DNA from 3 places in the Pseudomonas rosaeacicularis genome. Region 2 is predicted to be linked to each of the others. Evidence: predicted binding sites of a transcription regulator. Region 2 holds the regulator's gene; each other region holds the start of a gene.

Region 1 (7,385 bases), on a different contig from region 2:
AGCGTTATCGACTGACCACTTTCCCTGGCCTGCACCGTTAAGTTTCCAGAGACCACATACGCCGCGTTGGGCATGGGATGTTGATGCCATTTGAGCGCTGTATTGGCAGGAATCTTTATGTTGAGCACGGTGAGTTCGGGTTGGCCGGCCGGATATGCGGTATAGGGCGTGCCGTCCCAGGACGAGGTGGTTTTCAGCAACACGGCAGACTGAACCGCCTGAGGTGCTTGCGCCGCACATCCGCCCAGCATAAATACGGTTGCTGCAATCAACATGCATGATTTGTTCACGAGCGGTTTCCTTTCCGGGATGAAGTACACAGCTCGCCGGCCGCGCGCAGCATAGCGATGGCAACTACAGGGTCTGTCACCTGCCGTTCTGTAACGTTTTTTACCCACGTTGGGCAGTCCACGTCTTTGCGATACGGGACGAATGCTGCATACGTGCTCAGCAACTCTGGCTGTAAACTGTCCAGTCTTGCTCGTATGTTATTCGCCAGGTTTTGCCCTGATTTCTCCGGTGCGGTACCCGTTGCGTGCCATTGCGCCAGGCGTGCGTACTGCACCAATTTGTTGGCTTCAATTTGCGCCGTCATGAGTTGACGGACGTCATCCTTACCAAGCCCGAACTCGCTAGCCTTGGACGTTGCGTCCGCGATGACTTGTTTCTCGCGATCAGTGTCTTGCACAGGTTTGCCGCTGTACCACTTGCTCAGTGCAACTTCTTCACCGATGTCGATTCGCTGTTTGATCTTGATGATCAGTGGGGTCAATGCTTCAGGGGGAAGTGTGCGCGTAGCATCGGCCGCCTGCAGAGGTAACGAGGGGAGCGCAAGCGCCAATGCGGCATATGCGAAGAGGTTTCTCATAGCGGTTCCGTGTGAAATAAGTTGATGCCCAGGCCAATTCGCAGCATGGGCGAGGCATCAAGTATTACGCTTCACGCAGATGCAGGTGCGGTAACGGGATACCACCACACAGGTTGTTTTTTCAGTTCAGACTCTCCCGCTTGGAAAGCAACGTCTCGCGACTGCCTTCGGATTTGGATTTGAACAGATGTCCGTGCCCAAGGGCAGGCGTTTGTTCCGGAAACAAAAAAGGCCTCCCGAAGGAGGCCTCTCTTTACGTCGATACAGCCGACGTGACTGGATTAGCAGCTGTAGTACAGCTCGTATTCCAGTGGGTGTACGAAGGTGCGTACTTTGATTTCTTCTTCGCTTTTCAGGGCGATGTAAGCGTCGATGAAGTCGTCGCTGAAAACGCCGCCTTTGGTCAGGAACGCACGACCTTTGTCCAGCTCTTCCAGGGCTTCTTTCAGGCTGCCGCAAACTTGTGGGATCTCTGCAGCCTCTTCAGGTGGCAGGTCATACAGGTTTTTGTCAGCTGCGTCGCCAGGGTGGATCTTGTTCTGGATGCCGTCCAGGCCAGCCATTAACAGTGCAGCGAACGCCAGGTACGGGTTAGCTGCTGGATCCGGGAAGCGTGCTTCGATACGACGGCCTTTAGGGCTGTTGACGTAAGGAATACGGATGGAAGCGGAACGGTTGCGAGCCGAGTAGGCCAACATTACCGGTGCTTCGAAGCCTGGGACCAGACGCTTGTACGAGTTGGTCGCCGGGTTGGTGAAGCCGTTCAGCGCCTTGCCGTGCTTGATGATGCCACCGATGAAGTACAGAGCGGTGTCAGACAGGCCGGCATAGCCTTCGCCAGCGAAGGTGTTCTTGCCATCTTTGGAGATGGACATGTGAACGTGCATACCCGAACCGTTATCGCCGTACAGAGGCTTAGGCATGAAGGTAGCGGTGCGGCCGTAAGCGTCGGCAACGTTGTGCACGACATACTTGAGGGTCTGAACTTCGTCAGCCTTTTTAACCAGCGTATTGAATTTCACGCCGATTTCGTTCTGGCCAGCAGTTGCCACTTCGTGGTGGTGAACTTCGACGACCTGGCCCATTTCTTCCAGGGCGTTGCACATTGCGGTGCGGATTTCGTGGTCGTGGTCGAACGGTGGAACCGGGAAGTAACCGCCTTTGATACCTGGACGGTGGCCCTTGTTACCGCCTTCGATGTCGGCGTCGGACATCCACGAACCTTGTTCAGAGTAGATCTTGAACATGGAGCCGGAGATATCGGATTTGAATTTCACTTCGTCGAAGATGAAGAATTCTGGCTCTGGGCCCGCGAATACGGTGTCACCGATACCGGTGGACTTCAGGTATTCCTCGGCGCGGTGAGCGATGGCGCGTGGGTCGCGATCGTAACCTTGCATGGTCGAAGGTTCGATGATGTCGCAAACGAGGATCAGAGTCGGCTCTTCGGTGAACGGGTCCAGAACGGCAGTTTCGTCGTCCGGCAGCAGGATCATGTCGGAGGCTTCGATGCCTTTCCAGCCAGAGATGGAGGAACCGTCGAACATTTTGCCGACTTCAAAGAAGTCGTCTTCCAGCGCATCGCGAGCAGGCATGGTCACGTGGTGCTGAGTGCCTTTGGTGTCCGTGAAGCGCAGATCAATCCACTTAACGTCATGATCTTTGATGAGTTGAACCGACTTCGACATGTTGTCCTCCGGGGTGGATTAGGGCTGGGTAGTTGTACGCCCTTTAATTTGGGTGATGCCGGGCGCGATAGTCGGCCAAGGCAACCTGCCTCACAAGGGAGCAATTTGCATGCCAGTGCCCTGTGTTGGGTTTTCTGGTCTTATTAGCGGCTTTGCGCTCACAAAACGGCGCATTTATGAAATATGCCGCACCTTATTGGTGCTGTTTAAATCCTAGTGGTGCCGTTTTGGTGCGCTGATGATTCGCTGCACGATAACTGGTTAAACCTTGAGCAATTTCCGCTATAATCCCGCCCCCTCTTTTTCGACCGGCACCTTGCGCGCTGTTTTCATGAAACTAATCGTTAAAGTTTTCCCAGAAATCACTATCAAAAGCCGGCCGGTGCGAAAGCGCTTCATAAAGCAGCTGGCCAAAAACATCCGCACCGTGCTCCGTGACCTGGACCCGGCGCTGGTGGTCGATGGCGTGTGGGACAACCTCGATGTCGAAACCAAGGTAACTGATCCCAAGGCCTTGCACGACATGACGGAGCGCCTGAGCTGCATGCCGGGCATCACGTATTTTCTGCAGGTCGATCAGTATCCGCTGGGCGATATGGACGACATCTATGAGAAGTGCAAGCTGCACTTCGGTGACGTCCTCGCTGGCAAAATATTTTCGGTGCGCTGCAAGCGTGCCGGGCATCACGATTTCAGCTCCATGGACGTCGAGAAATACGTCGGCAGCCGCCTGCGCCAGGAGTGCGGCGCTGCTGGTATTTCTCTGAAAGCGCCTGAAATTGAAGTGCGAATGGAAATTCGCGACCAACGGTTGTTTGTAATCCACAGCCAGCACGAAGGCCTGGGCGGGTACCCGCTGGGATCACTGGAGCAAACGCTGGTATTGATGTCCGGCGGGTTTGATTCCACCGTGGCCGCCTATCAGATCATGCGTCGCGGTATGATGAGCCACTTCTGCTTCTTCAATCTGGGCGGCCGGGCCCATGAACTGGGCGTCATGGAAGTCGCGCATTTCATCTGGAAGAAGTACGGCAGTTCCCAGCGAGTCCTGTTTGTCAGCGTCCCATTCGAGGAAGTTCTGGGAGAAATTCTCCGAAAAGTCGATAACAGTCATATGGGCGTAGTATTGAAGCGTATGATGTTGCGCGCTGCGACGGCTATCGCTGATCGACTGGAAATCGATGCGCTGGTCACCGGTGAGGCGATCTCCCAGGTTTCGAGTCAGACCCTGCCCAATCTGTCGGTGATCGACCAGGTGACAGAGAAGTTGGTACTGCGCCCGCTCATCGCCAGCCACAAGCAAGACATCATCGATCTGGCAGATCAGATCGGTACAGGCAATTTTGCGCGCCACATGCCTGAATACTGCGGGGTGATCTCGGTCAACCCCAAGACCGCCGCGAAACGCAACCGCGTCGAGTACGAAGAACAACAGTTCGACATGGCGATTCTCGAGCGTGCGCTGGAGAACGCAAAAATGGTCCCGGTCGATCGTGTGATCGATGAATTGGGCCAAGGCGTCGAAATCGAAGAAGTCAGTCAGGCGCTGGCAGGCCAGGTCGTCATCGACATCCGTCATCCGGATGAACAGGACGATCGCCCGCTTGAGCTACCTGGCATTGAAGTACAAGCGCTGCCGTTCTATGCACTGAACAGCCGTTTCAAGGAACTGGATTACACGCGCCAGTACCTGCTGTATTGCGACAAAGGCGTCATGAGTCGCCTGCATGCCCACCATTTGCTCAGTGAGGGGCATGCCAATGTGCGCGTTTATCGACCGAGCTAAGTGCCCGGGGCTGTTTGCCTGTGGCTTGCGTCACCGGCCCCCCGACACCAGTCGTCAAGCCGTAACGGCTTTAGCCGACTCTATATTCATAGCTGTCTACAATTAGTCAGCTGACCGAATCCTCTGATCGAGATACACAAGTGATCGAAAATCTACGCAACATCGCCATCATTGCTCACGTTGACCACGGTAAAACTACCCTCGTTGACAAGCTCTTGCGTCAATCCGGCACCCTGGAACGCGGCGAGCTCAACGATGAGCGCGTGATGGACTCCAACGACCAGGAAAAAGAGCGTGGTATCACCATTCTCGCGAAGAACACCGCGATCAACTGGAATGGCTACCACATCAACATCGTGGACACCCCGGGCCACGCCGACTTCGGTGGTGAAGTAGAGCGTGTGATGTCGATGGTCGACTCCGTTCTGCTGCTGGTCGACGCTCAAGACGGCCCGATGCCGCAAACCCGTTTCGTGACCAAGAAGGCTTTCGAAGCCGGCCTGCGTCCAATCGTGGTCATCAACAAGGTTGACCGTCCAGGCGCGCGTCCGGATTGGGTTCTGGACCAGATCTTCGACCTGTTCGACAACCTCGGTGCTACCGAAGAACAGCTGGACTTCAAAGTCGTTTACGCCTCTGCGCTGAACGGTATTGCCGGTCTGGAACACACCGACATGGCTGAAGACATGACGCCGCTGTACCAGTCGATCGTCGACAACGTACCGGCTCCGAAAGTTGACCGTGAAGGTCCGTTCCAGATGCAAATCTCGGCACTGGACTACAACAGCTTCCTGGGCATCATCGGCGTTGGCCGTATCGCTCGCGGCAAGGTCAAGCCAAACACTCAGGTTGTAGCGATCGACGCTGATGGCAAACGCCGCAACGGCCGTATCCTGAAGCTGATGGGTCACCACGGTCTGCACCGTGTAGACGTTGAAGAAGCAGCTGCCGGCGACATCGTCTGCATCAGCGGCTTCGACGAGCTGTTCATCTCCGACACCCTGTGCGACCCACAGAACGTTGAAGCGATGAAGCCGCTGACCGTTGACGAACCTACCGTTTCGATGACCTTCCAGGTTAACGATTCGCCGTTCTGCGGTCGGGAAGGCAAGTTCGTCACCAGCCGTAACATCAAAGAGCGTTTGGACAAAGAGCTGCTGTACAACGTTGCTCTGCGCGTTGAAGAAGGCGACACCGCCGACAAGTTCAAAGTCTCCGGCCGTGGTGAGCTGCACCTCTCGGTATTGATCGAAACCATGCGTCGCGAAGGCTTCGAAATGGGTGTTGGTCGTCCAGAAGTGATCATCCGTATGGTCGATGGCGTTAAGCACGAACCGTACGAAAACGTCACCATCGACCTGCCGGAAGAGTCCCAGGGCTCGATCATGGAACAGATCGGTATCCGTAAGGGCGATCTGACCAACATGGTTCCGGATGGCAAGGGCCGTGTTCGCCTTGAGTACAACATCCCGGCACGTGGCCTGATCGGCTTCCGTAACGAGTTCCTGACCCTGACCTCCGGTGCAGGCATCCTGACCTCGATCTTCGACCGTTACGATGTGATGAAGTCCGGCGACATGTCCGGCCGTCAGAACGGCGTGCTGGTTTCGGTTGCGACCGGCAAGGCACTGACCTACTCCCTGGAAACACTGCAGGCGCGTGGCAAGCTGTTCCTGGGTCACGGCGAAGACGTGTACGAAGGTCAAATCGTCGGTATCAACAGCCGCGACAACGACCTGGGCGTCAACCCAACCAAAGGCAAGAAGCTCGACAACATGCGTGCTTCGGGTAAAGACGAAACCATCGCTCTGGTTCCGCCTATCCGCTTCACGCTGGAACAAGCACTCGAGTTCGTTCAAGAAGACGAGCTGTGCGAAGTGACGCCGAAGTCGATCCGCCTGCGTAAGAAAATCCTTGGCGAAAGCGAGCGTACCCGCGCTGCCAAGAAAAGCGGCAACTGATAGTTTTTAGTCAGCCGTAAAAAAACGCCCCCGACCGCAAGGTCGGGGGCGTTTTTGTTTGTGCGGGATTTGTTGATGTGATCCCTGTAGGAGCGAACTTGTTCGCGAGGCATTTCGTCAGTCATATCGCCTAACCTGTCTCGCCAACAAGTTGTCTCCTACAGATTAAGGCATCAGAACTTCAGCGGCGCATGCCCAGTGCTTGAGCCCAGCGTCCCACGATCTTCACGTACCACAGCCTTGGGTACATAGGCGCAGTAGCCTGGGCGTGGCCCGATCTTCGGGTGATTGCGGCAGGTATCGGGACGCTTTTCGTAGATCGTGCACAGGCGGCTTTTGCGATCCAGATACAGGCAGTCGTTGTTGCTCATGCGCTGCAGGGTGAAAATCCCAGTCTTCTGGTTGAAGCGCTCGACGATCCCTTCTTTCTGCAACCGTTTGGCAATGTTCTTTGGGTTTTCGCCCATTTCGAACTCATCAACGATGCCAATCCGGATCAGGTCCTTGATCTTTGTCTCCACCGGCAGCGTGCAGCAGCTGGAAATGCAGCCCCCGCACATGTGGCTGGAGTATTTGGCCCAGGTATCGAGGCGGTCGATTTCTGCGGCGGCGATCAAGGTGGGTTTCATGTGCTTCAGGTTCCGGGTGTATCGGGCGCGCGATGATACCGGGGCCGGGGCGCTAACAGTATCCCCAAATCATCAAAGCGACTGTCGGCAGCACCCATCGTCATCCAACCGTCGTAAGTGGTGAGCAAGATAGTCTCCCTCATGGGCGGACGATCATCAGGAATTGACCATGCACACGGTTGAGCAAAAAGTGAACGAAGTGTTCAGTTGGTACGTGCTACGCGGCACCGACGACTACATCGGAGAACCGGTTTCCCAGATCGAGCACATGTCGCAGGCCGCGCAACTGGCGATGGTGGAAGGGTACGACGACGAAGTCGTGCTGGCGGCGTTTTTCCACGACATTGGCCATATCTGCCATCCCGACGCGGATGCCGCAAGCATGGGTGGCTATGGCGTTGTGAGTCACGAGCGTGTGGGTGCCGACTATTTGCGCACTTGCGGCTTTAGCGA
Region 2 (7,385 bases):
GTATCGCGATCCAGATCGATTGCTGTGACCTTGCCGATGGTGACACCGGCCATGGTCACCTTCGCTCTGACAGTCAAACCGGCCGAATTGTCGAAATAGGCATAAAGTTTATAGCTGTCGTTGGTCGCGCTGGCTGTCAGACCACTGACCCGCAGGGCCAGCAACAGCAAAGCCAGTATCCCGGCCAGCAGGAACAGGCCGACACCGGTTTCGAGGGTGCGGTTTTGCATCAGAAGTCTCCAAACATCAAGGCGGTCAAAATAAAGTCCAGGCCCAACACGGCCAGCGAGGCATACACCACGGTTTTGGTCGTGGCACGACTGATCCCTTCTGAAGTGGGTTCGCAGTCATAGCCTTGGAATACGGCAATCCAGGTGACCACAAAAGCAAACACGACACTTTTGATCACACCGTTGAGCACATCATCGGAAAAAGAAACGCTGTTCTGCATGTTCGCCCAGAAGGAGCCTTCATAGACGCCCAACCAGTCGACTGCGACCCACGAGCCGCCCCAGATACCGACGACGCTGAAAATCATGGCCAGCACTGGTAGCGAAATGAAGCCTGCCCACAAGCGCGGCGCAACAATGTATTTCAGTGGATCGACGCCGATCATCTCGAGACTGGACAACTGCTCGGTGGATTTCATGTTGCCAATCTCAGCCGTCAGCGCAGAACCCGCGCGACCTGCGAACAGCAGGGCCGTCACCACCGGACCCAGTTCGCGCAGCAGGGTCAGGGCAACCATCTGCCCCACCGCCTGCTCCGAACCATACTTGGCCAGGATGCTGAACCCTTGAAGCGAGAGGACCATGCCGATGAAGACGCCGGAAACAACGATGATTGCCAGAGACATCACGCCAACCGAATACAACTGACGCACCAGTAACTGGAACCCGCCGCCAATTCCGCCGCGCCCCAACAGGGCATGAACCAGAAAAATCCCCGAGCGGCCCAGCACTGCAACAATATCTATCGCGGATCGCCCCATCAGGCGAACACGCTCCATTAACGACTTTTTGCGCATCAGCGCTTCCCCAAAAGATCTTCGCGATAATCCGCTGCCGGATAGTGAAACGGTACAGGCCCGTCTGGATCGCCAGTCATGAATTGACGAATGCGCGGATTGTCCGACTCCATCAACTCCGCAGGCGTTCCCTGACCCAGCACCTGCCCATCACCGACTACATAGAGGTAGTCAGCAATGCTGGCGGTCTCTGCCAGATCATGGGAGACGACGACACTGGTGATGCCGAGCGCGTCATTGAGCAGACGGATCAGGCGCACGAGAACGCCCATCGCAATAGGGTCCTGCCCCACGAAGGGTTCGTCGTACATGAGAATTTGCGGATCGAGGGCAATCGCGCGGGCCAACGCAACCCGGCGTTTCATGCCACCGGAGAGCTCGTCGGGCATCAGCTCGACAGCCCCGCGCAACCCCACCGCCTGCAATTTTAGCAGGACGATGTCACGGATCATGTCTTCGGGCAGTTTGGTATGGACGCGAAGCGGAAAGGCAACGTTCTCGAACACGTCGAGATCGGTAAACAGCGCACCGCTCTGAAAGAGAACGCCCATTTGCTTGCGCGCATCGAACAGATCGCTACGCGACAGGTTCGGCAGGTTTTGACCGTTGACCCAGACTTCCCCGCTGCTCGGGCGCAGCTGTGCGCCCATGAGCCGCAATAGCGTGGTCTTGCCACTGCCTGACGGTCCCATGATGCCGGTGACTTTGCCCCGGGGAATGCGGATATCCACATTATTGAAGATGCTTCGCGCACCGCGTTTGAAGGACACGCCCTTCAATTCGACCGCGTAGGCGTTATCGGCACTCATCTAAACTCCTTGCGATACAGCCTGACTCTCAGATGCCGCGTCCTTGACGAACGACACACTGTCTGGAGGGCCGAACAAGCGGCGAACTATAGCACCGGTCGTGTGCGCGCCCCAAGAGCGATGCCTGCAACATTTTGAATGAAGACCAATATGGCAATCTCGCAGGAAATTTCCTGCACGGATGCACACCCCTGACGGAGCCATCGCCTGTCGGACAGCAGGCTTCTATAAACAAGAGCGACAATGATGGGTGAGGGTTTTCAACATTGCCGCTATAATCGCCGCCTTTTCATCAGGCCTACCTTTTTCCGACATGAGCCAATCCAGCGACCTGATTCAATCGGCACAACGCACTCTGCGCCTCGAAATAGAAGCCGTAGAAGGCCTGCTTGCACATATCAATGTGGATTTTGTCAGCGCCTGCGAGATGATTCTGGCGAGCAAGGGGCGCGTGGTCGTGGTCGGCATGGGCAAGTCTGGGCATATCGCAAGAAAGATTGCCGCCACGCTTGCAAGCACCGGCACACCTTCTTTCTTCGTTCATCCTGCCGAAGCCAGCCACGGCGACATGGGCATGATCACTTCAGCCGATATCATTCTGGCGCTGTCAAATTCCGGCACTACTGCCGAAATCGTGACCTTGCTGCCGCTGATCAAGCGCTTGGGCATCAAGATGATCAGCCTGACTGGCAATCCGAATTCGACACTGGCAAAAGCCGCCGAGGTCAATCTCAACGCACATGTTGTACACGAGGCCTGCCCGCTCAATCTGGCGCCCACCTCGTCAACCACTGCTGCATTGGCCATGGGCGACGCGCTGGCGATTGCGCTGCTTGATGCACGCGGTTTCACGGCTGAAGATTTTGCGTTCTCCCATCCGGGCGGCGCACTGGGGCGACGCCTGCTGCTGAAGGTCGAGCACGTAATGCACACCGGCGAGCAGCTTCCGCTGGTAGCTCGCGGAACACCTCTTCGTGATTCGCTCATGGAAATGACCCGCAAAGGACTTGGCATGACTGCCATCGTCGAACCCGACGGACGTCTGGCCGGGATTTTCACCGACGGTGATTTGCGGCGCACCCTGGACCGCACGATCGATATTCGCCAGGCCAGCATTGATGAAGTGATGACCGTACACGGCAAAACCGTCCGCCCCGAGATGCTGGCGGCAGAGGCACTCAAAATCATGGAAGACCACAAGATCGGCGCACTGATCGTGGTCGACGAGAACGACCGCCCGGTGGGCGCGTTCAACCTTCAGGACCTGCTGCGCGCGGGAGTCATGTAATGGGCACTGACATGAACGATCTGATGCAACGTGGCAAGCACATTAAACTGGCGGTTTTCGACGTGGACGGCGTGCTGACCGACGGCCGGCTGTATTTCCTCGAAGACGGCAGCGAATTCAAGACTTTCAACACGCTGGATGGGCAAGGCATCAAAATGCTGATTGCGTCTGGCGTCACTACTGCCATTATCAGCGGCCGCAAGACCCCGGTTGTCGAACGACGTGCCAAGAACCTGGGCATCGCTCACCTGTATCAGGGCCGTGAAGACAAGCTTGTGGTGCTCGACGAGCTTTTGAACGAACTGGGCCTAAGCTATGAGCAGGTAGCTTACCTGGGTGATGATCTGCCGGACTTGCCCGTGATTCGCCGGGTAGGTCTGGGTATGGCCGTTGCCAGCGCCGCGAGCTTTGTTCGCCAGCATGCGCACGGCATTACCCAGGCGCGCGGCGGCGAAGGTGCGGCCCGTGAATTTTGTGAATTGATCCTGAGCGCGCAGGGCAACCTTGAAGCGGCTCATGCCGCCTACTTATAGAAGCTCACTATGTTCAGTAAAAAAATTCGTACGTTCCTGCTGTTCGGCGTGCTCGCCGTGCTGCTGGCAGCTGCCGGCTACTGGAATATCAGCCCGGAAAGCTTCATGGACCAGCCCAAGTCTGCGGTCGATGAGAGCGCCATCGACTTCTACGCCATCAACGCCCACAGCGTCCAGTTCCTGCCCGACGGCGGTCTTCAATATGAAATGACCGCCGATAAGGTCGAACACCTGAAGGCCACAGACGTCACAATGCTGACCACGCCGAACCTGGAACTGTACCGAGGCTCGACCTTCCCTTGGCACGTCGAGAGCAAGACTGCCGAAGTCTCTCCCGGGGGCGACCATGTAGAGTTGATCGATTCCGTGCGCATCAACCGCACGGATGAAAAGAGCCGCACCACCATCATTACCAGCAGCCGCATGACTGTATTCCCTCAGAAGCAATATGCGGAAACCAAGCAAGCCGTTAGAATCGACGGCTTGGGCGGTGTAACGACGGCCATCGGCATGAAAGCGTATTTGAAAGACAGCAGGATGGACCTGCTCTCCAACGTAAGAGGACAGTATGACGCTCGTTAAAACCCTTCCTTTATTGCTCGGCCTGGGCGCAGCACTGGGAAGCGCGAGCGCCTGGTCTTTGCCTACAGACCGCGATCAGCCCATCCATATTCAGTCGGATGATGCGCAGCTCGACGACAAACAAGGCGTTGCCACTTACAAAGGCAACGTGATCATTACCCAGGGCAGCATGAAGATCACGGGTAATACCGTGACCATCACGCGTAACGCACAAGGCGAAGTCGACGTGTTCACCTCCGTCGGCAACCTGGCGTACTACGAGCAAAAGCCTTCGGTCGACAAGCCGATCGTGCAGGCCTATGGCGTGACCATTCAGTACTTTGCGGCTCAGGATCGTATTGTTCTGATCGACAAGGCCAAGGTCATCAATGACGGCAACACGTCCGAAGGCGAGAAAATCGTCTACGACACTGTCAAGCAAGTCGTGAATGCCGGTCGCGCCAATGGCACCAAGATCACCACGCCGCGCCCACGAATCGACATGGTTATCCAGCCGAAAAAGAAATCCGACCAGCAGAAGGCCCAGTAATGGCAACGCTGAAAGCTCAGCACCTGGCGAAGAGCTACAAAGGTCGTCAGGTCGTCCGTGACGTGAGCCTGTCCATCGAAAGCGGTCAGATCGTTGGCTTGCTTGGGCCTAACGGCGCAGGCAAGACCACCTGCTTCTACATGATCGTCGGCCTGGTTCAGGCCGAACAGGGGCGCGTCCTGATCGATGATCAGGATGTCAGTCACCAGCCTATGCATGGCCGCGCGCGCGCAGGCATCGGCTATCTGCCTCAAGAAGCGTCGATTTTCCGCAAGCTCTCAGTGGCCGACAACATCATGGCCATTCTGGAGACTCGCAAAGAGCTGGATCGTCCGGCTCGTCGCAAGGAACTCGAAAGCCTGCTGCAGGAATTTCATATCACGCACATCCGCGACAACCTCGGCATGAGCCTGTCCGGTGGCGAGCGTCGTCGCGTAGAAATTGCACGTGCCCTGGCGACCTCGCCCAAGTTCATCTTGCTCGATGAGCCGTTTGCCGGTGTCGACCCGATTTCGGTTGGCGATATCAAGCAAATCATTTACCACCTGAAGGCCAAAGGTATCGGTGTGTTGATCACCGATCACAACGTCCGCGAAACGCTGGATATCTGCGAAACCGCCTACATCGTCAATGATGGACAGCTGATTGCCGAAGGCGATTCGGACACCATTCTGGCGAACCAGTTGGTGAAAGAGGTATACCTCGGCCACGAGTTCCGCCTGTAACTGTTGCGATGACACTTGATTGCCGCATAGGCGCTGAAGCCGCCTTTGCCTCCAATCAAACATTAATTGTCATCGCGCTCTAGGCAAACACTCTGGTTTCAGGCATATAATTTGCTTAAGTTGGCGCCCTGGCGCCCTGTAGTGGATGGCGCGCATATGCGCCGGCGAACGAATAAGGTGTTTAGCCCCTGCCATGAAACCTTCGCTAGTCTTGAGAATGGGCCAGCAGCTGACGATGACACCGCAGCTGCAGCAGGCCATCCGCTTACTCCAATTGTCGACTCTGGATCTCCAACAGGAAATTCAGGAGGCACTGGAGTCCAATCCTATGCTCGAGCGCCAGGAAGAAGGCGACGATTTCGATAATGCCGACCCGATGGCCGATAGCGTCGAGCAAAAGCCCAATCCTGACGTTCAGGAACCGACCTACCAGGAATCCGCCCCCACCGTCGACAATCTCGAAGACGGCGAATGGAGCGAGCGCATTCCCAACGAATTGCCCGTCGATACAGCTTGGGAAGACGTTTACCAGACCAGCGCCAGCAGCCTGCCGAGCAACGACGATGATGAGTGGGACTTCACCACACGCACATCGGTTGGCGAGAGCCTGCAAAGCCATTTGCTGTGGCAGCTCAATCTTGCGCCGATGTCCGACACTGATCGCCTGATCGCCGTGACATTGATCGATTGCATTAACAATCAGGGTTATCTGGACGAGTCGCTCGATGAACTGCTCGACGCTTTCGACCCGGAGCTCGATATCGAGCTGGATGAGATCGAGGCCGTTCTGCACCGTATCCAGCAATTCGAACCTGCGGGCATCGGCGCTCGCAATCTCAGCGAATGCTTGCTGCTGCAACTACGCCAACTGCCTGCCAAGACAAAATGGTTGGCCGAAGCACAGCGCTTGGTCAGCGATTACATCGATCTGCTGGGTAGCCGTGACTACGCGCAACTGATGCGCCGCATGAAGATCAAGGAAGACGATCTTCGTCAGGTCATTGAGCTGGTGCAGAGTTTGAATCCGCGCCCCGGCTCACAGATCGAGTCCACCGAAGCCGAATACGTCGTGCCTGATGTGATCGTACGCAAGCACAACGAGCGATGGCTGGTCGAACTCAATCAGGAATCAGTGCCGCGCTTGCGCGTTAATCCGCAGTACGCAGGCTTTGTACGCCGCGCTGATACCAGCGCTGACAACACCTTCATGCGTAATCAGTTGCAAGAAGCCCGCTGGTTCATCAAGAGCCTGCAGAGCCGCAATGAGACGTTGATGAAGGTGGCCACGCAGATCGTCGAACATCAGCGCGGTTTCCTTGAGTACGGCGACGAAGCAATGAAGCCGCTGGTGTTGCACGACATCGCTGAAGCGGTGGGCATGCACGAGTCAACGATTTCCCGGGTTACAACGCAAAAGTTCATGCACACGCCGCGGGGCATTTATGAACTGAAATACTTCTTTTCCAGCCACGTCAGCACCTCAGAAGGCGGTGAATGTTCGTCCACGGCCATTCGCGCAATCATCAAAAAACTGGTTGCGGCCGAAAATCAGAAAAAGCCATTGAGTGACAGTAAGATCGCTGGTTTACTGGAGGCACAAGGCATTCAAGTGGCACGTCGCACAGTCGCCAAGTACCGCGAGTCTCTGGGGATCGCGCCTTCCAGCGAGCGCAAGCGACTGATGTAGAGGTCACAGGCCACAGCGTTCCAGTGGCAGGCAACCAAGCCTGCCTCTTTTATGCACTGGCAACGAAGGAGAAGCTGTATGCAAGTCAACATCAGTGGACACCAACTGGAAGTGACCAAGCCCCTGCGTGAATACATCGAGCTCAAACTCAAAAAGCTCGAAGGGCATTTTGACAAGATTACCAATGTGCAGGTGACGATGGCCG
Region 3 (7,385 bases), on a different contig from region 2:
CCACTGCGCCTCTTCTCCACCCCGTCCAAAAATGCACGGGTCTCCTCCTTTCAGGCGTACCACGCATTTGCCCTGGCGTGCGTAACGCAGCATCAGGCGATGTATGAAGGCTTGTGGCGTCGAGCGACAGCCGCCTCTTTTGCCGACCGAGATGATGCGAGCGCCCGTGCAATGTTCGAGCACAGCGCGGTTGACCAGATCGTCGATCATCACGACATCCGCCTCGCGCAATGCCCTGACGGCTTTAAGGGTCAAAAGCTCGGGATCGCCAGGACCTGCGCCCACCAGCCAGACTTTTGCGTTCATGGCGTTACCTCGTCTTTCTGATGCCAACAGGCAGCGACCTGCCCGTCTTGGGTTGTGTGAAGTGCGTCAGCCGAAAGCTGCGCGACGTATCAGGTCTTGATCAGCCATAGCCACATCAGCAAATTGGCGATCAGCGATAGCACGGCGACGGTCTGCCAGACCTTAAGCGGCTCTCGTTCAAGCAAGGGGCGAGGGCGATCGCTCAGGGTGTTGAGTTCGCCTTGTTGCAACTGCAACAGCCACTGTTCTGCGGTTTCGTAGCGTTTTTCCGGATCAGCCTGGAGCGCTTGGCTCAGGTTGCGTTCGATCCAGTCCGGCACGTCCGGGCGATATCGTCCGGCAGGCACGGGGTTGCCGAAGCGACGATGCTGAAACGCTTCGATCTCGCCATAGGGGTAGTGGCCTGTGAGCAGGAAATACAGGGTCACCCCCGCGGCATAAATATCCTGTCGCCGTTCAGGCGCTGCGCCGCTGAATGCCTCTGGCGCAATGAAGCTGGGCGTGCCGGGAAGCCCGTTTGCCTGGACCGCCGACAATCCCGGGCAGAATGCCAAGCCAAAATCCAGGATCTTCAATGCACCATCGTCGTCCAGCAGGAGGTTTTCCGGCTTGATGTCGCGGTGCACGATATTTCGACGATGCAACAACCCCAGCGCGCTGATCAGGTCGGTCGCCAAGCTCAGCCATTGCGCAAGGCGCAGCGGTCCGTTCTGTTCGAAGATTTCGCCGAGGGTCTGGCCTGCACATTCGCGCATGACGTAATACAGATGCTGGCGCTGTGTCGCCGGATGCACCTCTGGGTAAAAGCGCCCGGCCACTCGCCGCAAAAACCATTCTTCGAGCAGCAGCGCTTGCTCGGCGCTGGGTTCGCCTTCAAGCCCTGCGGGCAGGGTCTTCAGCAGCCAGCGCTGATGTTGTGCATCGCGCACCCGGTAGATCCGTGATTGCCTGGAGTTGGCCAGTTGCGATTCAACCTGCCAGCCCTCAAAGGTTTTGCCCGGTTTGAGTTGTGGTGGCGTCGGCCATCGCTGCAGTTGCGACAGCGCGTCGCCGAGACTGTCAGTGCCGAGCTGATCGACGCTGATCAATAGCGCGCTGGCGTTGTCTTGGCTGCCCGCCAGATGAGCCGCGCTGACCAGCGTTTTCACGGCGATATCGAGGTTTTCCTGCTCGCCGAGAATTGAGCGGACGCGTTCGTCCCCCAAGGTCGCCCACACGCCGTCGCTGACCAGCAGCAGGCGTTCGCCTTCGCGTAATTCGCCGTCCAGATAGTCCATGACCACGTGCTGATCCAGCCCGAGCGCGCGTTTGAGTACGTGCTGCAGGTCGCGCTGTTCCCAGACGTGGTCTTCACTGATGCGTTGCAGCTCACCGGCATGCCAGCGATAGGCCCGACAATCACCGACGTGGGCGAGGGTGAAACGACGACCCCGCAAGACCAACACGCTCAAGGTGGTCAGCAATCCATTGGCCTGCAGCCAACGATTTTGCGCGAGCAACAACCGATCCAGAGCTTGCGCGATGCCCCAGGTTTCTGGCGTCGAATAGTAGTCCAGCGCCAAGGCCTGAAGGGTGGACCGCGCGGCCAGTCCGCCATCCAGGCACTGGCTGACCCCATCGGCCAGCGCAAATAGATGGCCCTTGCTTGCCGCCAGCGCGGGTGCGGGAGTGACCCAGCGCATCGCGTCCTGGTTTTCATCACGCGGGCCGCTTGCGCTGAACCCGGCGCAGCTCAATTGCAACGCTGTCGCGGAGCGGTCGGGCAAGTCTGCTGACGGGTTCATTGGCCTATTCCTGCGGCTGGCGCGTGAGAAAGGTTCAGACCCGTGCCGCCGTCACTGCGGCCGAACCCCAAGTGGTTCTCCAGCGACGCTTGACGTTCATCAGGCCAAACCAGGCCACTACGCCGAGCAGTGCAAACAGCCACAAGCCCAGTTGATACTCGCCGGTGTTTTGCTTGATCGCGCCAAGGCCGGCCGCCAGCAGGAAGCCGCCAATACCGCCAGCCATGCCGATCAGCCCGGTCATCACGCCGATTTCCTTGCGAAAACGTTGCGGCACCAGCTGAAAGACCGCTCCGTTGCCTGCACCCAGCCCCAGCATCGCCGCGACAAATAGCGCGAGTGCGGCCCATGAACTTGGCAGGTTGAAGCCGACCGCGGCGATGCAGATTGCCGCCACTGCGTACATGCCCGACAGCGTGCGGATGCCACCGAAACGGTCAGCCAGCGCGCCGCCCAGTGGGCGCATCAGGCTTCCGCCAAATACGCAGGCTGCCGTGTAGTAGCCGGCGGTCACCGGGCTCAGGCCATATTGGTCATTGAAATAGCCGGGCAGGGCGCTGGCCAGACCGATGAAGCCGCCAAAGGTGACGCTGTAAAACAGCATGAACCACCAGCTGTCACGGTCGCCCAGGGCTTTGAAGTAGTCAGCCATGGACTTGGCTTTTGGCCGCTCTGGCGCGTTGCGAGCCATCAGCGAGAACGCGATCAGAGTCAGCACCAGCGGGATCACTGCAAAACCGAAGACATTGCTCCAGCCGAAACTGGCGGCCAGCAGCGGCGCGATCAATGCAGCGAGCACGGTGCCGGAATTGCCTGCGCCGGCGATGCCCATGGCTTTGCCCTGGTGTTCAGCCGGGTACCACTGCGAAGCCAGAGGCAAAGCGACAGCGAACGATGCGCCGGCCATGCCCAGGAACAGGCCCAGCACCAACGCTTGTTCGTAGCTGTGAATGCCCAATTGCCAGGCGCTGAACAGCGCAACGATGACAATGATCTGGCCGATGATGCCGGCGGTTTTGGGCGACAGCTGATCAGCCAGCATGCCCATCAGGAAGCGCAGGATGGCACCCGCGAGGATTGGCGTCGCGACCATCAGTCCGCGTTGTTGTGTGGTCAGGTGCAGGTCGGCGGCGATTTGAACCGCCAGCGGCCCCAGCAGATACCAGACCATGAAACTCAGGTCGAAATACAGGAACGCTGCGAACAGCGTCGGTTTGTGGCCGGCCTTCCAGAAACTCGTGTTCATCAAACACCTCATCTGCAAAAGAGTGTGGCGGGCGAGGCGAACTCGCACTGCAACGGGTCAGGTCTTGCAGGTGAAGCGCCACAACCCGGCGCTCCACCCGACCCAGAATCACTGGGTCCAAAACGCAAAAAACGTCGCAGCCCGATTCGCCTGAGCGAAGAGGGGTGCGACGTCTTTGTCGTGAGTGGGGCAACCGCCGTTGGCTACCTGTGCAGTTTACAAAGCAAAACGTGGGCCAGTATGTTGCGCGATACAAATCCAGGCGTGCGCTTGCCCGGGATCGGGTCCAGTACTGCGCGCGGGAGGGCAATACCTGTGGGAGCGGACCTGTCCGCGAAGACCAATGCCAGGCGACGAATATCTATTGGGCAGCAGACGCCTTCGCGGACAGGTCCGCTCCCACGGGGCTACCGCCGCAGGTTTAGCCCAGCAACTCGCTCATGGCGATGATCTGCTCGGCCACTTGAATCAGCTTCTGTTGCCGGCTCATAGCCTGGCGACGCATCAGGGTGTAGGCCTCTTCTTCATTGCAGCTTTTCATCTTCATCAGCAGTCCTTTGGCCAGCTCGATGCGTTTGCGCTCGGCCAGTTGCTGATCTCGGGCGTGAAGCTGGGCGCGCAGGTCCTGATCGCTTTCGAAGCGCGCCATGGCTACATCCAGAATCGGCTGCAGGCGCTGTGCGTGAATGCCTTCGACGATGTAGGCGCTGACGCCTGATTTGATCGCCTGACGCATGACCCCGGGGTCGTGTTCGTCGGTGAACATCACGATGGGACGCGGCAGATCGCGGGTGACCAGCACCACTTGCTCCATCACGTCGCGGCCGGGGGATTCGGTGTCAATCAGGATCACGTCCGGACGCACGGCCTCGACGCGCGCGGGCAGATCGATGATCAGTCCTGATTCGTCGATGACCTCAAACCCCGCTTCGGTCAATGCGGCCTTGAGGCGTCCGACTTTTTTTGGTGTGTCGTTGATCAGCAGGATACGCAGCATGAAGGCATCCTCCTCAACGATCGACGGCGACGGGTGCGGCATCGGCCAATGCATGCAGTTTGAAACTGTGCGCATAGCCGGCGGGATCGCTGCCGTCCCACACTTTGCCGTCGATTAACTGACTGCTGCGCATGGAGGCATCGGGAACGGGGACGCCCAGCGCCTCGGCCGCCTGACCATAAAGCGCCAGTTGCTGCACTTGCCCTGCAACCGCGAGGTAGTCCGGGTCTTCACGCAGCAAACCCCAACGCCGGAACTGGGTCATGAACCACATGCCGTCGGACAAATAGGGTTTGTTGACCTCGCCGTTATTGTGAAAGCGCACGGGGTGATGGTCCTGCCAATGGTTGCCCAGCCCATCGTCGTATTCGCCGAGCAGGCGGGACTCGATGGCCTCCACCGGGGCATCGACGTAATCGCTGGCGCTGAGCAATTGCGCGGTACTGCGCCGGTTGTCGACGCTTTGTTCGATGAAGCGGCTGGCCTCAAGCACAGCCATGACCAGCGCTCGTGCGGTGTTTGGATACTGCTCGACGAATTCGCGGGTACAGCCCAGAACTTTTTCCGGGTGATCCGGCCAGATCGCCTGAGAAGTGGCCATGGTAAACCCCAAGTCCTGAGCCACAGCGCTGGCGCCCCAGGGTTCTCCGACACAGAAACCGTCAATCCGCCCAGCCTCCAGGTGCGCAACCATTTGCGGCGGCGGCACCACCACGCTGTCAACATCGTTGAGTGGGTGAATGCCCTGACTCGCCAGCCAGTAGTACAACCACATCGCGTGATTGCCGGTAGGGAAAGTCTGCGCGAAGGTCAGTTTTGAGTCGCTTTGGTGCGTGCGCCGATCCAGTGCCTCAGGAGTGATCACGCCGGCATCTTGCAAGGCGCGGGAAATGTTGATGCTTTGCCCGTTCTGATTGAGCCCCATCAGCACCGCCATGTCTTTGGCTTGTCCGCCGATGCCAAGCTGCGCGGCGTAGATCAGCCCGTACAGGCTGTGGGCAGCATGCAACTGGCCGTTGACCAGTTTGTCCCGCAAATTGGCCCAGGACGTTTGCCGATGCAGATTGATGTTCAATCCATACGGTTGCGCAAAGCCTTGGGTCGCGGCCACTACCAGCGACGCGCTGTCGGTCAGGGCCATGAAGCCGACATCGATACTGCTGAGTTCGGGGGCGTCGCTGCCGGCAACCCAGGCTGACGCGCTGTTTAACATTTCACTCATGTCTTCGGTCCCGCTTGAAGGTCGCTGGCTGATGTTGCGTGGATGAACTGCGCCACGCGACTTCCATAAAAAAAGCGTCGCTCCACCCGCTGCTTCAGCAAGGGTAGTTGCGACGCCATTGTCCGATGACCCGCTCCGCCGTTGGAACGGGTTCGATGGCTTTAGCGAAGCAAGCGATATGCCACCGATGGCGCGAGCGCCGTGCAAAGTTCAGGACAGGCCTCGCGCTGCACCGGTGCGGCGTCTATAATCGCCCGCTGAATTCAGCCGCAACGAGCCGCGCCCGCCCATGTATAACCTGGCCCGCCAGTTACTGTTCAAACTCTCCCCGGAAGCCTCCCACGACCTGTCGATCGACCTGATCGGTGCGGGAGGGCGGCTGGGCATCAACGGTCTGTTTAATAAGGCGCCGGTCAAGTTGACGACGACGGTCATGGGCCTTGAGTTTCCAAACCCGGTCGGGTTGGCGGCAGGCCTGGACAAAAATGGCGCGGCCATCGACGGCTTCTCCCAGCTGGGTTTCGGCTTCGTTGAAATCGGCACGGTGACCCCGCTGCCACAACCTGGCAATCCCAAGCCGCGAATCTTCCGACTGCCCCACGCTGAAGGGATCATCAACCGCATGGGGTTCAACAACCTCGGCGTCGATCATCTGGTCAGCCGTGTGCAGGCCGCCAAATACGACGGCATTCTGGGCATCAATATCGGCAAGAATTTCAGCACTCCGGTCGAGCGCGCAGTCGATGATTACCTGATCTGCCTGGACAAGGTCTACGCCCACGCCAGTTACGTCACGGTCAATGTCAGCTCGCCCAACACCCCGGGCCTGCGCAGTCTGCAGTTTGGCGATTCGCTCAAGCAACTGCTCGAGGCGCTGAAGACTCGCCAGCAAGCGTTGACTCAGACTCACGGCAAGCACGTGCCGCTGGCGATCAAGATCGCGCCGGACATGAGCGATGAAGAAACCGCGCTGGTCGCTGCCGCCTTGATTGAATCCGGAATGGACGCTGTGATTGCCACCAACACCACCCTCAGCCGCCAAGGCGTTGAAGGCTTGCCCCATGCGGACGAGGCAGGCGGGTTGTCAGGCTCACCGGTACGCGAGCAGAGCACGCACATCGTCAAGGTGCTGGCCGCCGAGTTGGCCGGTAGATTGCCGATTATCGCCGCTGGCGGTATCACCGAGGGCAAACACGCGGCCGAGAAGATCGCCGCCGGTGCCAGTCTGGTGCAGATTTATTCGGGCTTCATTTATAAGGGGCCGGCGCTGATTCGCCAGTCTGTGGATGCGATTGCAGCGATGCCACGCTCTGGCGTCTGAACTTCAGCCAATAAAAAGGGGGTCCCTTGATGGAACCCCCTGGGCTTCAGCCCGCGGCCCGGATGGGGCACGCATGGTGTGATGAAAACGAAGAATGTTTAGTCGCAAGCGTCCTTATGTGTTTAGCCGACCGCGTGAAGTTCGTTGAGTCTGTGGATACCCGCAGTGCCGGTCATACCGTCCCAGTTGTCGCCGCGTCCTTCTCGCCAGCCGTTGATCCAGGCTTGGCGTACTGACGGTAGAGTAAAGGGGCAAAGCTCACGGGATTTTCCATGAACACCAAATTGATATCCGCGTAAAAATGCTCTTTCCAACGGATCACGCTTAAGTCTTCTCATAGGGTGTTGCCCTCGTTTGTTGACTGTAATGTCCCTTGAGACCTCATGTTGAGGTCGGGCAGAAATTTTCTGCCGTTGGTACCCGCTGCCGGCGTCGCGGGCTTAGGTGCTGCCGTCATTGCGACGACAACCTGTGTTGATTTCTAACCAATGCATTGGGCGCTGTGAATG

Evidence for each region. The regulator sigma-54, encoded in region 2, starts transcription at its own class of promoters, with help from an activator protein. The targets are predictions, from matches to a motif close to ANTGGCATNNANNTTGCTNT.
Region 1: glnA (glutamate--ammonia ligase) is a predicted target of sigma-54. The motif match lies at 2,654-2,673, and genes of this name have one in related genera.
Region 3: ACWKWM_RS23070 (CmpA/NrtA family ABC transporter substrate-binding protein) is a predicted target of sigma-54. The motif match lies at 5,722-5,741, and genes of this name have one in related genera.

The regions. Positions count from the first base shown of each region.
Region 1 is NZ_JBSKHT010000010.1:165,230-172,614, reverse strand. It holds gene ACWKWM_RS14875 (cupin domain-containing protein) at 1-275, opposite strand, end outside; gene ACWKWM_RS14870 (chorismate mutase) at 287-868, opposite strand; gene glnA (glutamate--ammonia ligase) at 1,150-2,556, opposite strand; gene thiI (tRNA uracil 4-sulfurtransferase ThiI) at 2,888-4,342, shown strand; gene typA (translational GTPase TypA) at 4,483-6,303, shown strand; gene ACWKWM_RS14850 (YkgJ family cysteine cluster protein) at 6,477-6,932, opposite strand; gene ACWKWM_RS14845 (phosphonate degradation HD-domain oxygenase) at 7,102-7,385, shown strand, end outside.
Region 2 is NZ_JBSKHT010000024.1:66,851-74,235, forward strand. It holds gene mlaD (outer membrane lipid asymmetry maintenance protein MlaD) at 1-230, opposite strand, end outside; gene mlaE (lipid asymmetry maintenance ABC transporter permease subunit MlaE) at 230-1,027, opposite strand; gene ACWKWM_RS26190 (ATP-binding cassette domain-containing protein) at 1,027-1,836, opposite strand; gene ACWKWM_RS26195 (KpsF/GutQ family sugar-phosphate isomerase) at 2,150-3,124, shown strand; gene ACWKWM_RS26200 (KdsC family phosphatase) at 3,124-3,657, shown strand; gene lptC (LPS export ABC transporter periplasmic protein LptC) at 3,667-4,239, shown strand; gene lptA (lipopolysaccharide transport periplasmic protein LptA) at 4,226-4,768, shown strand; gene lptB (LPS export ABC transporter ATP-binding protein) at 4,768-5,493, shown strand; gene ACWKWM_RS26220 (RNA polymerase factor sigma-54) at 5,687-7,180, shown strand; gene hpf (ribosome hibernation-promoting factor, HPF/YfiA family) at 7,259-7,385, shown strand, end outside.
Region 3 is NZ_JBSKHT010000018.1:160,991-168,375, reverse strand. It holds gene cobA (uroporphyrinogen-III C-methyltransferase) at 1-306, opposite strand, end outside; gene ACWKWM_RS23085 (bifunctional protein-serine/threonine kinase/phosphatase) at 396-2,090, opposite strand; gene ACWKWM_RS23080 (nitrate/nitrite transporter) at 2,125-3,336, opposite strand; gene ACWKWM_RS23075 (ANTAR domain-containing response regulator) at 3,758-4,333, opposite strand; gene ACWKWM_RS23070 (CmpA/NrtA family ABC transporter substrate-binding protein) at 4,347-5,555, opposite strand; gene ACWKWM_RS23065 (quinone-dependent dihydroorotate dehydrogenase) at 5,845-6,876, shown strand; gene rmf (ribosome modulation factor) at 6,999-7,214, opposite strand.